3 regions of the Marinobacter sp. es.042 genome follow, and region 1 is predicted to be linked to each of the others. Evidence: predicted binding sites of a transcription regulator. Region 1 holds the regulator's gene; each other region holds the start of a gene.
What was found. The regulator sigma-54, encoded in region 1, starts transcription at its own class of promoters, with help from an activator protein. The targets are predictions, from matches to a motif close to ANTGGCATNNANNTTGCTNT.
Positions count from the first base shown of each region.

Region 2: the regulator sigma-54 is predicted to act here: its motif matches at 1,088-1,107, upstream of CFB02_RS18305 (PEP-CTERM sorting domain-containing protein).
Region 3: the regulator sigma-54 is predicted to act here: its motif matches at 1,848-1,867, upstream of flgB (flagellar basal body rod protein FlgB).

Region 1 covers NZ_LT897781.1:545,611-549,371, forward strand. Annotated here, with positions in the region: gene ptsN (PTS IIA-like nitrogen regulatory protein PtsN) at 1-352, opposite strand, end outside; gene hpf (ribosome hibernation promoting factor) at 440-748, opposite strand; gene CFB02_RS02695 (RNA polymerase factor sigma-54) at 849-2,375, opposite strand; gene lptB (LPS export ABC transporter ATP-binding protein) at 2,527-3,252, opposite strand; gene lptA (lipopolysaccharide transport periplasmic protein LptA) at 3,230-3,761, opposite strand, start outside.
Region 2 covers NZ_LT897781.1:1,014,898-1,018,658, forward strand. Annotated here, with positions in the region: gene CFB02_RS04910 (PA14 domain-containing protein) at 1-776, opposite strand, end outside; gene CFB02_RS18305 (PEP-CTERM sorting domain-containing protein) at 1,156-1,839, shown strand; gene CFB02_RS04920 (TIGR03013 family XrtA/PEP-CTERM system glycosyltransferase) at 2,030-3,442, shown strand; gene CFB02_RS04925 (XrtA/PEP-CTERM system exopolysaccharide export protein) at 3,503-3,761, shown strand, end outside.
Region 3 covers NZ_LT897781.1:1,491,248-1,495,008, forward strand. Annotated here, with positions in the region: gene CFB02_RS07030 (flagellar hook protein FlgE) at 1-175, opposite strand, end outside; gene CFB02_RS07035 (flagellar hook assembly protein FlgD) at 203-880, opposite strand; gene flgC (flagellar basal body rod protein FlgC) at 899-1,348, opposite strand; gene flgB (flagellar basal body rod protein FlgB) at 1,383-1,781, opposite strand; gene CFB02_RS07050 (nitroreductase family protein) at 2,020-2,571, opposite strand; gene CFB02_RS07055 (Mpo1-like protein) at 2,727-3,038, shown strand; gene CFB02_RS07060 (adenylate/guanylate cyclase domain-containing protein) at 3,136-3,761, shown strand, end outside.

The DNA.
Region 1 (3,761 bases):
GCTCGCTCGTCGCCTCTTTTGGCACAATCAGGGCAAAGATCAGATCGACTGGCTGATTGTCGATAGCATCGAACTCCACGCTTTCTTCAAGCGTCATCAGCACACCCACCACGTGATCCAGTCCTTCCAGGCGGCAGTGGGGAATGGCAATTCCCTGGCCAATGCCGGTGCTGCCCAGGCGCTCACGGGAAATCAGGTTGTTGAAGAGCTGGGTCTCGCTGAGCGTGTTGTCCTGATGGTTTATTTGCTCGGCAATAAACTCCAGGGCCCGTTTCTTGCTGGACGCAGCTACCCTGCAGAGGGTGAGCTCCGGAGCAAGAATGTTGTCTATGGTCAGGGATGTGTCGCTCATGGATCGACTGCATTTCCGTTAAAAAAAAGGCTGCGACACGTTACTCATGTCGCAGCTCGATTAGATGAAGTGCATGAAAACAGCGCGTTAGCGAGAGCCGTTTCCGTGCATCCGTTCTACATTCTTTTCCTTGTGCTTGAGGATCTGACGGTCGAGCTTGTCGATAAGGGCATCAATGGCCGCGTACATATCCTCGTTTTCTGCCTTTGCGTGAATCTCACCACCTACCACGTGCAATGTGGCTTCCGCAATCTGGCGCACCTTTTCCACTTCCAGGGTCACCTGGCAGTTACTGATGTGGTCAAAGTGACGCTCGAGCTTCTCGAACTTCTCTGAAACGTAATCCTTCAGTGCGGGAGTCAGTTCTACGTGATGGCCTGAAATGTTGAGTTGCATAGGCGTCTCCTGTTGTCATCATGCCGGCTCCCGGGAGCCGGTCTGGGTGCTGGCGCATTGTGCGCCGGCGAATACGGTGTTGCGTCCCGTCCCGGGGTATTCAGACCAGCCGCTTGCGTTCGTTGGACGGCGGAATGTGCATGGCCTCCCGGTACTTGGCAACGGTGCGTCGCGCAACCTTGATACCCTGTTCCCCTAGCATGGCTGCAATTTTACTGTCGCTCAACGGCTTTTTGGGTGTTTCGGCGGCAATCAGCTTCTTGATCATCGCGCGTATGGCCGTGGAAGAGCATTCTCCGCCCTCATCAGTGCTGACATGGCTGGAGAAGAAATATTTCAGTTCGAAAATACCCCGGGGGGTATGCATGTATTTCTGGGTGGTTACCCGTGAAATCGTTGATTCATGCATTTCCACCGCCTGGGCAATGTCCGAGAGAATCAACGGCTTCATTGCTTCCTCGCCGTAATCCAGGAAACCCTGCTGGTGCTCGACAATACGGGTCGCCACTTTCAGCAGGGTCTCATTGCGGCTCTGCAGGCTTTTGATAAACCACTTGGCCTCCTGCAACTGATCGCGGAGGTAGGTGTTGTCTGCACTGCTGTCTGCGCGCCTTATAAGTGAAGCATAGCTGGCATTCACCCGGATGCGCGGTGCAATTTCCGGATTCAGCTCAACACGCCAGCGGCCATTGTGTTTGCGAACGATGACGTCCGGAATCACGTAGTCGGGCTCGGCGCGATCAATCACGTCGCCCGGGCGCGGATTGAGGCCTGTAATCAACGCAAGGACTTCCCTGAGTTGATCTTCTTTCAGGCGGCTGCGACGCAACAGCTGGGCGTAGTCCCGGTTGCCCAGCAGGTTGATGTAGTGGGTGATCACCAGGCGTGCCTGGGCTAGCCAGGGTGTGTCCGGCGGCAGCTGGTTAAGCTGTATCAGCAGGCATTCCTGCAAATCCCGGGCAAACACGCCAGGGGGATCGAAGTGCTGGAGGCGATGCAGGACGGCTTCCACTTCATCCAGTTCAAGGGGGTCTTCTTCGTTCTCGTCCAGCAGCCCGGCGTGGATTTCTTCCAGAGGGCTGGTGAGATAGCCCCGCTCGTCCACGGCGTCCATCAGGGCGTGGGCAATGGCCTGGTCCCGCTCACTCAGGGGAGTCAGGTTGAGCTGCCATTCCAGGTGATCCTGAAGGGTCTCGGTGGGCGAGTTGCGGGTCTCGAAATCGTGATCGTTTTCGTCGTCGTTGCGGGCTGCCGGGGCGGGGGCGGACTGGTAAATGTCATCCCAGGCCGTGTCGACCGGCAGGTCGTCCGGAATGTTATCCGGAATCTCGTTTTCCGACGCCCAGTCCGGACCGTTTTCGGATTCGTCCCAGTCGCTGGACGGTTCTGGCGTGGTCTCCGCAGCAGACTCGGCCGCGTTGGCCTCGCGCTCGTCGCTCTCGGTGGCCGTGTCGGTCTGATCGTCGTCCTCGGATGTCTCCAGCATGGGGTTGGATTCCAATGCCTGCTGGATTTCCTGTTGGAGGTCGAGGGTAGAGAGCTGGAGAAGTCGGATCGCCTGTTGCAGCTGGGGTGTCATGGTCAGGCTCTGACCCAGCTTTAACTGTAAGGAGGCTTTCATAACCATGGTTCAGGATCCGTCACTCATCAGCGCTTTGTGTCATAGGTCTTGAAAAAATCTTTATATGCCGGTTACTTGCCGCGGTTTTTCTTTACCCTAGCAAGTTCTTTGCCGAGTTTACTTGCAACAGATCATCAAAACAATGAGCCATTCACTGTCACAGCCTGAATTCGTCCCCGAGGTAGACTTCCTTGACCTGTTGATTTGCCAGGATCGCATCGGCATTGCCGGAGGCGATGATGTGCCCGCCGGAAACAATGTACGCGTTCTCGCAGATATCGAGAGTCTCGCGCACGTTATGGTCGGTGATCAGCACGCCAATCCCTTTGTCCCGCAGATGCCGGATAATGTGTTTGATGTCGCTGACGGATATAGGGTCAACACCGGCGAAGGGCTCATCCAGCAGGATGAAAGCCGGCTCCATGGCCAGGGCCCGGGCAATTTCCACCCGTCGCCGCTCACCACCGGACAGGGCCATACCAACGCTGTCCCGGATATGGGTGATGTGGAATTCCTCCAGCAGCTCCTCGAGCTTTTTCTGCCGGTCTGCCTTGCTCAGGCCTTGCCGCGTCTCGAGGATCGCCATAATGTTGTCGCGCACAGACAGCTTGCGGAAAACCGAGGCTTCCTGTGGCAGGTAGCCGATGCCCTGACGGGCCCGACCGTGCATCGGCAGCGGCGTAATATCCCGGCTGTCGATGGTGATCCGCCCGTGATCGGCAGGTACCAGCCCCACGATCATGTAGAAACAGGTGGTTTTCCCGGCGCCGTTGGGGCCTAGCAGTCCGACAATTTCCCCGCTTCGGATTTCCAGGGATACATCGATAACCACTTTTTTCTGCTTGTAACTCTTTGCCAGGTTACTGGCTCTCAGAACTGCCATCGGTTTCCTGTTTGTCAGTGCGTCTGTCGGCGCTGCGCGGCTGGATCACCATTTCTACCCGGCCAGTGCCTTCGCCGGTCTCGGCGCCGCCTTCTGCGGTTACAACGCGGCCAGCGGTATCATAGTGAATCACGTCGCCGCGGAACAGGTTGCCATTCTGCTCAATCACCGCTTCCCGTTCAAAGGTCAGCTGGCTGTCGGTGGCAGACCAGGTAATATTCAGGGCGCGGGCGTCGGTTTCACCTTCACCTTCGCGTGCCGGCTGCCTGTACCTTGCGGGGGTTCCGGAAGCTTCGATGCGGCTCAGGCCGTCTTCTGTACGGTACAGGACCACACGCTCCGCGTTCAGGCGGGTGTTGCCCTGTTCAAGCTCCACATCGCCGGTGTAAGTGGCAATGCCCTGGCCATCGTCCAGGCGGGCGTTGTCGGCGGTAACCTTGATCGGGATGTCGGAATCAAGGTCGAAAGCCGCCACCGGGCCAGCCATTGCGACTGTCAGCAGGGCGGCC
Region 2 (3,761 bases), 470 kb from region 1:
GGGTTTAAGCCATGCACTGTTTCCCAGTTGTCGTATATGCCGTCCTGATCGCCATCAAGCGGAGGGTATTCTGGATTGAAAGCCAGGCCTTCCGATCCATCAAGGAAACCGACAGAGTACCCAAGCCTGAAACTCGCCTCAGAACCGGCTCCCTCATCGGCGGAAGAAGTCTCTCCTGCGTAGCTGGCAATGTTCTGTCCAGCAATAATTTCGCGGCTAAAGCTTGGGCCTTCCCAGGCAACGCTAAAATGGTCGCCGCCTCCACCTTCTTTATGAATGATCTCAAAGTAATATCTTTTTCCAACATTAAGTTCTATCGAGCCCGAGCTCTGAGAGCTGTATTTGGAGTATTCCAAAACATTCGTCCAGCCGGTCACCTCGGCCACTTTGCTTTTCTTGGAAGGATCGGATGATGGGCTTAGCCAAAATTCGGTCTGGTCATCGCCGCTTACAAAGAATCGATAGAGACCTGTCTCAGGGGCGATAATGTACCCCCGCACAAAGCTTCCGTAATTATCTCCCCTCCCTGTTGGCCCCCTGAGCTCGCCGAGCATCTGAGTCACATCGGGGCTATCAGGAAATGCTTCATAAGACGTAAGCGCTTGGACGCTGGTGCCAGATAGGTTGTCCCATAAAAAGACCTGAACCTCTCCCAGAGTACTCGTAGAGGGGAGTGCAGCAGTAGGCGGGAGTCTGTTCGGGTCTTGAGGAGGCCAGCTCTGGCATCCTGTGATCAGCGCAACGGAACACGCCAGTGACAGTTTATGGCGAAGCATTTTGACTCTCCCTGAAAGCGTTATTCGCTGGATACCGAAAGTATTGTTTCGAGAGAACCATCTCGCCACTTGAACGAAGGAACATTTTGGAATGTGAAGGAGACGCTTAGAATGGAATCAACGCTAGTCAAACCAAGACGGTGGTATACCTTTACACTGGAAACCGTGAAAACACCTGTCTCGTGTTAAACATCAGGCGAGTCGGATTGCAAGGTGTATCGATTCACTCACGAAATCCGAAAAACTGTCAGTAAAATTTACAAATCTGCAATTAGAATTTTTTAACTAGCTGATTCATAATGTTTTTATTTCTTGGCACGCGACCTGCTTGAACATAGTCAGCATATTCAAAAGAAGTAGGTGTAAAAGGAGCAGTTCAATGAAATTGATTTCGAAGTTGCTAGCAGTCGGCTTGTTTTCAGCCAGTATTTCCTTCGCGCATGCCACACCTGTGAGTGTTTTTGACCTGAAAACCGATTCGGGTGCCGATGTTTTTAAAGCTACCGAAAAAGATGGGGCCTTCTACGACACGGGCGCTTCGTTTGCCACCCTTAACGACGTTGATGGAACAAACGATTCGGCAGGCGCTTTCCTGCTTTTTGAGTTTGCCGGATTTTCCGCGGCAAATAATTTTGGCATCTACGATATTAACGATACCAGCCAGATGCTCCAGGTGTTTTCCGGTGCAGACAGCTCCGGAGGATTGCAGGTCGAGTTCGACCTTGAGGCAGGTACTGCAAAGGTCGGCGATGCATCGGCCAAAATTGGATCTACGTTCGGTTTCTATCTGCAGCGTGGAGACACTACCTTCTACTCCGATGCCAGTATGAATGGTGGAGTAGATATGACCCGGATCTTCGACGTCACTGGCAGCGGGAACACCGCGTTTTATGGCAGCTCACTGATATTAGGATTTGAAGATCTTATTAATGGTGATTTTGACTACAACGACTTGATTGTTGGCATTTCCGATGTTCAGGCAGTGCCCGAGCCCGGAACGCTCGCACTGTTGGGCCTCGGCGTATTGGGTTTGGGCATGGCTCGTCGTCGCAGATCAGCCTGAAGCCCTTAAGCATCAAAGACCTCGTTGAAGCTTTAGGCGGGGTCTTTTTGCTTAAGGGGGCCTTAGGCGGGCACCGAAGAGTCTCACGGTTGATTGCAGTATCATTAAAATGCAGTAAACTCTGTCCAGTGTATTATCTGCCGCATCGGATGCGCAGAAGCGTTTACATTGGACAGCAAAAGGAGTTGGCGTGGCCCACGTCAGATTGTTCAGGCACTACATCCATGTTCCCTTTGTTATTCTGGGCCTCATCGACCTAATTGTACTGGTCTCAAGCTTCTCTCTGGCTGCTTTTTTTCGCCACTTTGGTGAAGTCTCGTTCTTTCTAGAGAGCTACCTCTTTCTCCTGCCCTCGGCGCTTGTTTTCGGGCTGGTAAACCTTTTGATCATGATCTCGCTGGGCGTGCATCAATCCCGTTTGGATGAGGGCATGTCCGGAATGATGCTGAGGACTATTTTCGCCCTCATCATCGGCGTTCCCGCCTCTGCATTTATTTACATTCTATCGAACGACTGGCTCTGGTATTTGGGCTTCACAGATTTACTGACTTCTGCTTCTGTCTTCGGTTTCTTTCTTCTGGGCGTTTGCCGCTGGATGTTTTTTGCTCTGGCGGGGAAGGACGCATTTAAAAGAAAAGTACTCGTGCTCGGTGCTGGACACAGGGCTCGGCAGATTCACGAAGACCTGACAACTCCCTTTAACCGGAAAGGTTTTATTCTCCAGGGGTTTGTCCCGCTGCCAGGCGAGCCTGTTGAGATTCCTGAAGAACATCTGCTGCGCTTGCCCGCTTCCCTGCATCAATACGTATTGAAGAATCCCGTTCAGGAGATAGTTGTTGCCGTTGATGACAGGCGCAAAGGTCTTCCAATGGAAGATCTCCTGGAGTGCAAAATGGAAGGGGTCCGAATAGTGGACGGCGCTACTTTCTATGAGAGAGAGTCGAGAAAAGTGGCTTTGGAAATGGTGACACGGGGATGGCTGGTATTTTCTGACGGCTTCAATCTTTCGTCGGTGTCCGGATTTGGCAAACGGTCTTTAGATATCCTGGCTTCTTCCGTGCTGTTAGTTGCGGGCTTGCCGCTGATGCTGCTAACGGTTATTGCTATCAAGATTGAGGACGGCCTCAAAGCCCCCGTCTTATATAGCCAGGAACGTGTGGGGTTGAATGGAAAGGGCTTTAAAGTTTACAAGTTCCGCTCAATGATTACCGATGCTGAAAAGCATGGAGCTGTCTGGGCCAGCCAGAATGATGCAAGGGTAACCAAAGTTGGTGAAATCATTCGTAAAATACGCGTTGATGAGTTGCCGCAGATATTCAATGTATTGAATGGCACCATGGCCTTTGTCGGGCCCCGCCCCGAACGCCCTGTTTTTGTTAAGCAACTTTCGGAGAAAATTCCTTTCTATGACGAGCGCCACAGGGTGAAGCCTGGTTTAACGGGCTGGGCCCAGTTGTGTTTCGCCTACGCCGACAATGAGGAAGACACCCGAGAGAAGCTTCGTTACGACCTTTATTACATCAAGAATCAAAGTATGTTGCTCGATTTGTTGATTATAATTCAGACAGTGGAAGTGGTATTGTTCAAGAAGGGATCCAGATAGCTCTGAGCCTGCTTGAGCTGCTAAATGGAAACCCATAAGGAACTTTGGAGAGTAATTACAATGTCAATTAAATACTCAATCCCTGGATTAGTCGCGTGTCTTGCAATTCTGACGTTCGGTTCGGGTTGTGCCGGGCCAACAGTCTCGACACCCGAGCAGATAGAGCGAGCTCTGGCGGTTGATACAACGGATTCCGTTGATGAATACGTGCTAGGGGCAACAGACGTTGTTCGGGTTTCGGTCTGGCGTAACGAGGATCTAAGCATCTCTGTGCCCGTGCGGCCTGATGGCAAAATATCGGTGCCACTGGTTGGCGATG
Region 3 (3,761 bases), 950 kb from region 1:
CACCGTCGCCGATCGGGTTGGTGCCTGCGCTCAGGAACCCGCTTGCGTATAGATCGCCAAACTGCGCCTTGCTGCCTTTGAAGCCGACGGTGCTGGCGTTTGCAATATTGTTGCCGGTGACGTCCAGATCCACCGATGCCGCACGAAGGCCGCTCAAACCTGTATTAAATGCCATGGTTCACCCCTTGGTGTTTCACCGGTCTCAGTTAATTTGTTTCACGTCAGACAGGGCGATGGAGCCCATGCCTGCAAGATTCAGGGTTATCGAGCCGCCCTGGCCGAGGGATACGCTGTCCACATTAGCGCTCACCATAGTGCCCAGCTGCTGCGGGCCATCTGGATAGGAGGCTTCTGCCACAATGCGGTAGGGCCCCGGCGGCAAAGGATTGCCGTTACCGTCCTGGCCGTCCCAGCGGAAGGACACAACACCTGCCTGGCTGCTGCCCATGTCGATCTGCCGCACCCGCTCGCCATTCTGCCCTTCGATAGACAGGCGGAGCCCACCTGTCGAAGCTGGCACTTGAATGGTTCCGGTAATTTCACCTTCGGCACCAAGGATCCCGATCTGGGAAGGCGCCAGTACGGTTTTACCCACCATGGCCGACGCTTGTAGCGCCTGGGTGGATCGGAACTGGCCAACCACATCCTCAACCGTGCCGGAGAGATTCTGCATTTCTTCCAGTGAGCTGAACTGTGCGAGCTGGGAGATAAACTCGCCGTTGTCCTGGGGCTCCAGCGGGTTCTGGTTTTTCAATTGCGCCAGCATCAATTCCATGAATTCGTTCCGGCCCAGCTCACTGGTGCCCTGGCCGCCATTCTGTTGCTTCAGCTGGTACTGGCTCAGAACATCCGACGCGTCTGTTGCATTTACTGCAGTCATGTTGTGCTCCTCACCCCGTTACTGCTGACCAAGAGTCAGAATGCGCTGCATCATGGACTTGGCTGTGTTCATGACATCCACATTCATCTGGAAACTTCTGGACGACGACATCATGTCCGCCATCTCTTCGACCACATTCACATTCGGGTAGAAGACATAACCATCTTCGTTGGCCGCCGGGTGATGGGGCTCGTAACGCATCTGAAGCTCCGCATCACTCTCGACAATACCGTCAACCCTCACGCCGGCACCCGGCCCCTCATCGGCGGCCATGGGCAAGCCTCCCTGCCCGGGATTCATCAGAGACTGCTGAATCGCCGAGAAAACCGGCTTCCTGGCACGATAGGTTTCCCCCGTGCTGGAACTTGCCGTTTCTGCATTGGCAATGTTGGACGCGGTTGTATTCAGCCGCAGTGATTGCGCGGTCATGCCGGAACCGGCGATGTCAAAAATGCTGCCCAGTGACATGAAAACTCTCCTTCGCTAATCCTGTGACTGCGGCTTATTCGCCCTTGAGGGCTTTGGTCAAACCGCTGAACTTGCTGTTCAAAAACTGGAAGCTGGCCTGGAAATCCATGGCGTTGCGCATGAACCGCGTCTGCTCCTGCTGGGCGTCTACCGTATTGCCGTCAACCGACGGCTGATGGGGAACCCGATACATCAAATCGCTCTCCGAGGCCGATGGCGAGGTATCCATGTGCGCGTCATGGGTTTTGGCCATCTGGAATCCGCTGACCTGCTCCTGGGCCTTCTGCATCATTGCCTGGAAATCCAGATCCCGCGCCTTGAAACCCGGGGTGTCGGCGTTTGCCAGGTTGTTTGCCAGAACTTCGGCGCGTTTAACACGCGCTTCAACCGCGTGTTGATGAATGCCCAGAGCCGAATCAAACGTAATTGCCATGTTGCCTCCCGAAAACTGCACTGGTATGCCGAGCTGTTTTTGCCGGCTGTGCTCTTTGACAGGACTAAAGCAAGCTGAATGCCAGAATTATGGTCAGGTGTTAATTTGTCACGGAACCCAGTGTTGGCAGGCCCTGCAGAGAATCCGAGTAGCGGTTACGGGAAAGGAGAAAGGAAAAGGGCAAGAAAAAGCGGCAAGCTGCTTCCCCCGGCAGAAGCCGGGGGTATTCAACAAGGTCTCAGGGCCAATGACTCACAAACTCGTCCACCGCCGGTCTGGGCACAGACGGCTTGGATGCCGAGACCGTACCGGTGTAGAGAAAGCCAACAATCTGTTCATGCTCTTCCAGGCCCAACCCCTGGTGAACCGAGGAGTGGTAGGCAACGCCGCCTGTTCTCCACATCACGCCGAAACCGGCATCCTGAAGGGCAAGCTCAACAAAACTCATGCCGGCAGCTGCCGACATGACCTGCTCGATTTCCGGTACTTTGGGATGCGTCCTGGGCGACGCGATACCAACGATGACCATGGGTGCGCGAAGGGGGGCACGCCGGAGCTTCTCGATTTCTTTCTCATCGCTGTTATTGGCACAGGTGGACGCAAACAGCTCTCCCAGGGCTTCAAGGCCTTTACCCTCGATCACCAGATAGCGCCAGGGCCTGAGCAGTGCATGGTCCGGTGCACGCGCCGCGCAGGAAAAGGCCCTTTCGAGGGTTGTCGAATCCGGCGCGGGTGATTCCAGCCTCGGTTCAGAGGAGCGGTTCAGGAGGAAATCGGTAACTGCGGTCATATCTGCTCGCTGTTTAAAGACTGTTGAAATATAGGTACGAACACAATTCATGGCTGTGAATTGTGGGTTCTACGTAATGCTGTTAACCTTTAGTCGTAGTCGGGTCTACCAACAATTATAAATGACGCGGTCGTACAACGTTGAGTGGCAACACAATGAGCAACCAGCAAACCTTCAATAACTTTTCCGAATTTTATCCGTACTACCTCGAAGAGCACAGCGACGTCACCTGTCGCCGTTTGCATTTCGCTGGAAGTCTCCTGGTTCTGATAGTCGCCGTATGGGCTCTGGCTTCGGGAAAGCTGTTGTGGCTTCTGGCCTTGCCGGTCATAGGCTATGGCTTTGCGTGGGTTGGTCATTTCAAGTTTGAAAAAAATCGCCCCGCTACCTTCAAATATCCACTGTACAGCCTTATGGGTGACTGGGTCATGTTCCGCGACATGCTCATTGGCAGGATCCGTTTCTGAAATGATGAGTGCCCCGGCAGACCTGCGTAATGCCAGTAGCTCAGCTGGCAGAGCCCTCTCGTCTGAGGCGGCGGGCAACCCGATCGCCATTCCCCCGATGCCCGATTACAATGGCCGGGTACTGGCATACACCTCAACCGCCGCCATTATCGTAACCGGCGTTCTCCAGGGCGCCTTTCCGCAATGGCTTCTCTGGCTGGTTGCCGGGGCCCTCACCTGGCCCCACATCGCCCATGCCCTGACTCGCCGCACTTTCCTCAGGAATTCGCCACGCATCCGTCAGAAAATGCTGATATTTGATTGCGTGGTTGGTGGCGCTTTCATTGGTTGCATCGGGCTGATCGTCATCCCCTCCCTCGCCGTTGCACTGATGCTGATGTTCAGTTGCCTGATTGTTGGTGGTATCCGTCAGTGGGTCCTGGGCACCGGCTTCATGGCGGCCTCCATTGCGGGTGCGGTTGCGATCGTCGGCCCGGCAGACGGACCACACTCGCCCCTGCTGACCAGCATCGTGTCGATTTTATCCACCGGGCTTTATATTTGCGTTACGGCTTACTATTCCCACCAGCAGGCACGGGCGTTGATGCTGGCAAAGACCCAGATCCAGAACCAGCGGGAGCAGTCCATCGCGCTTTCACACAAACTGTCCAAATATCTCTCGCCTCAAGTCTGGCAGTCGATCTTCACCGGTGAGCGGGACGTGAGACTGGAAACCCAGCGCAA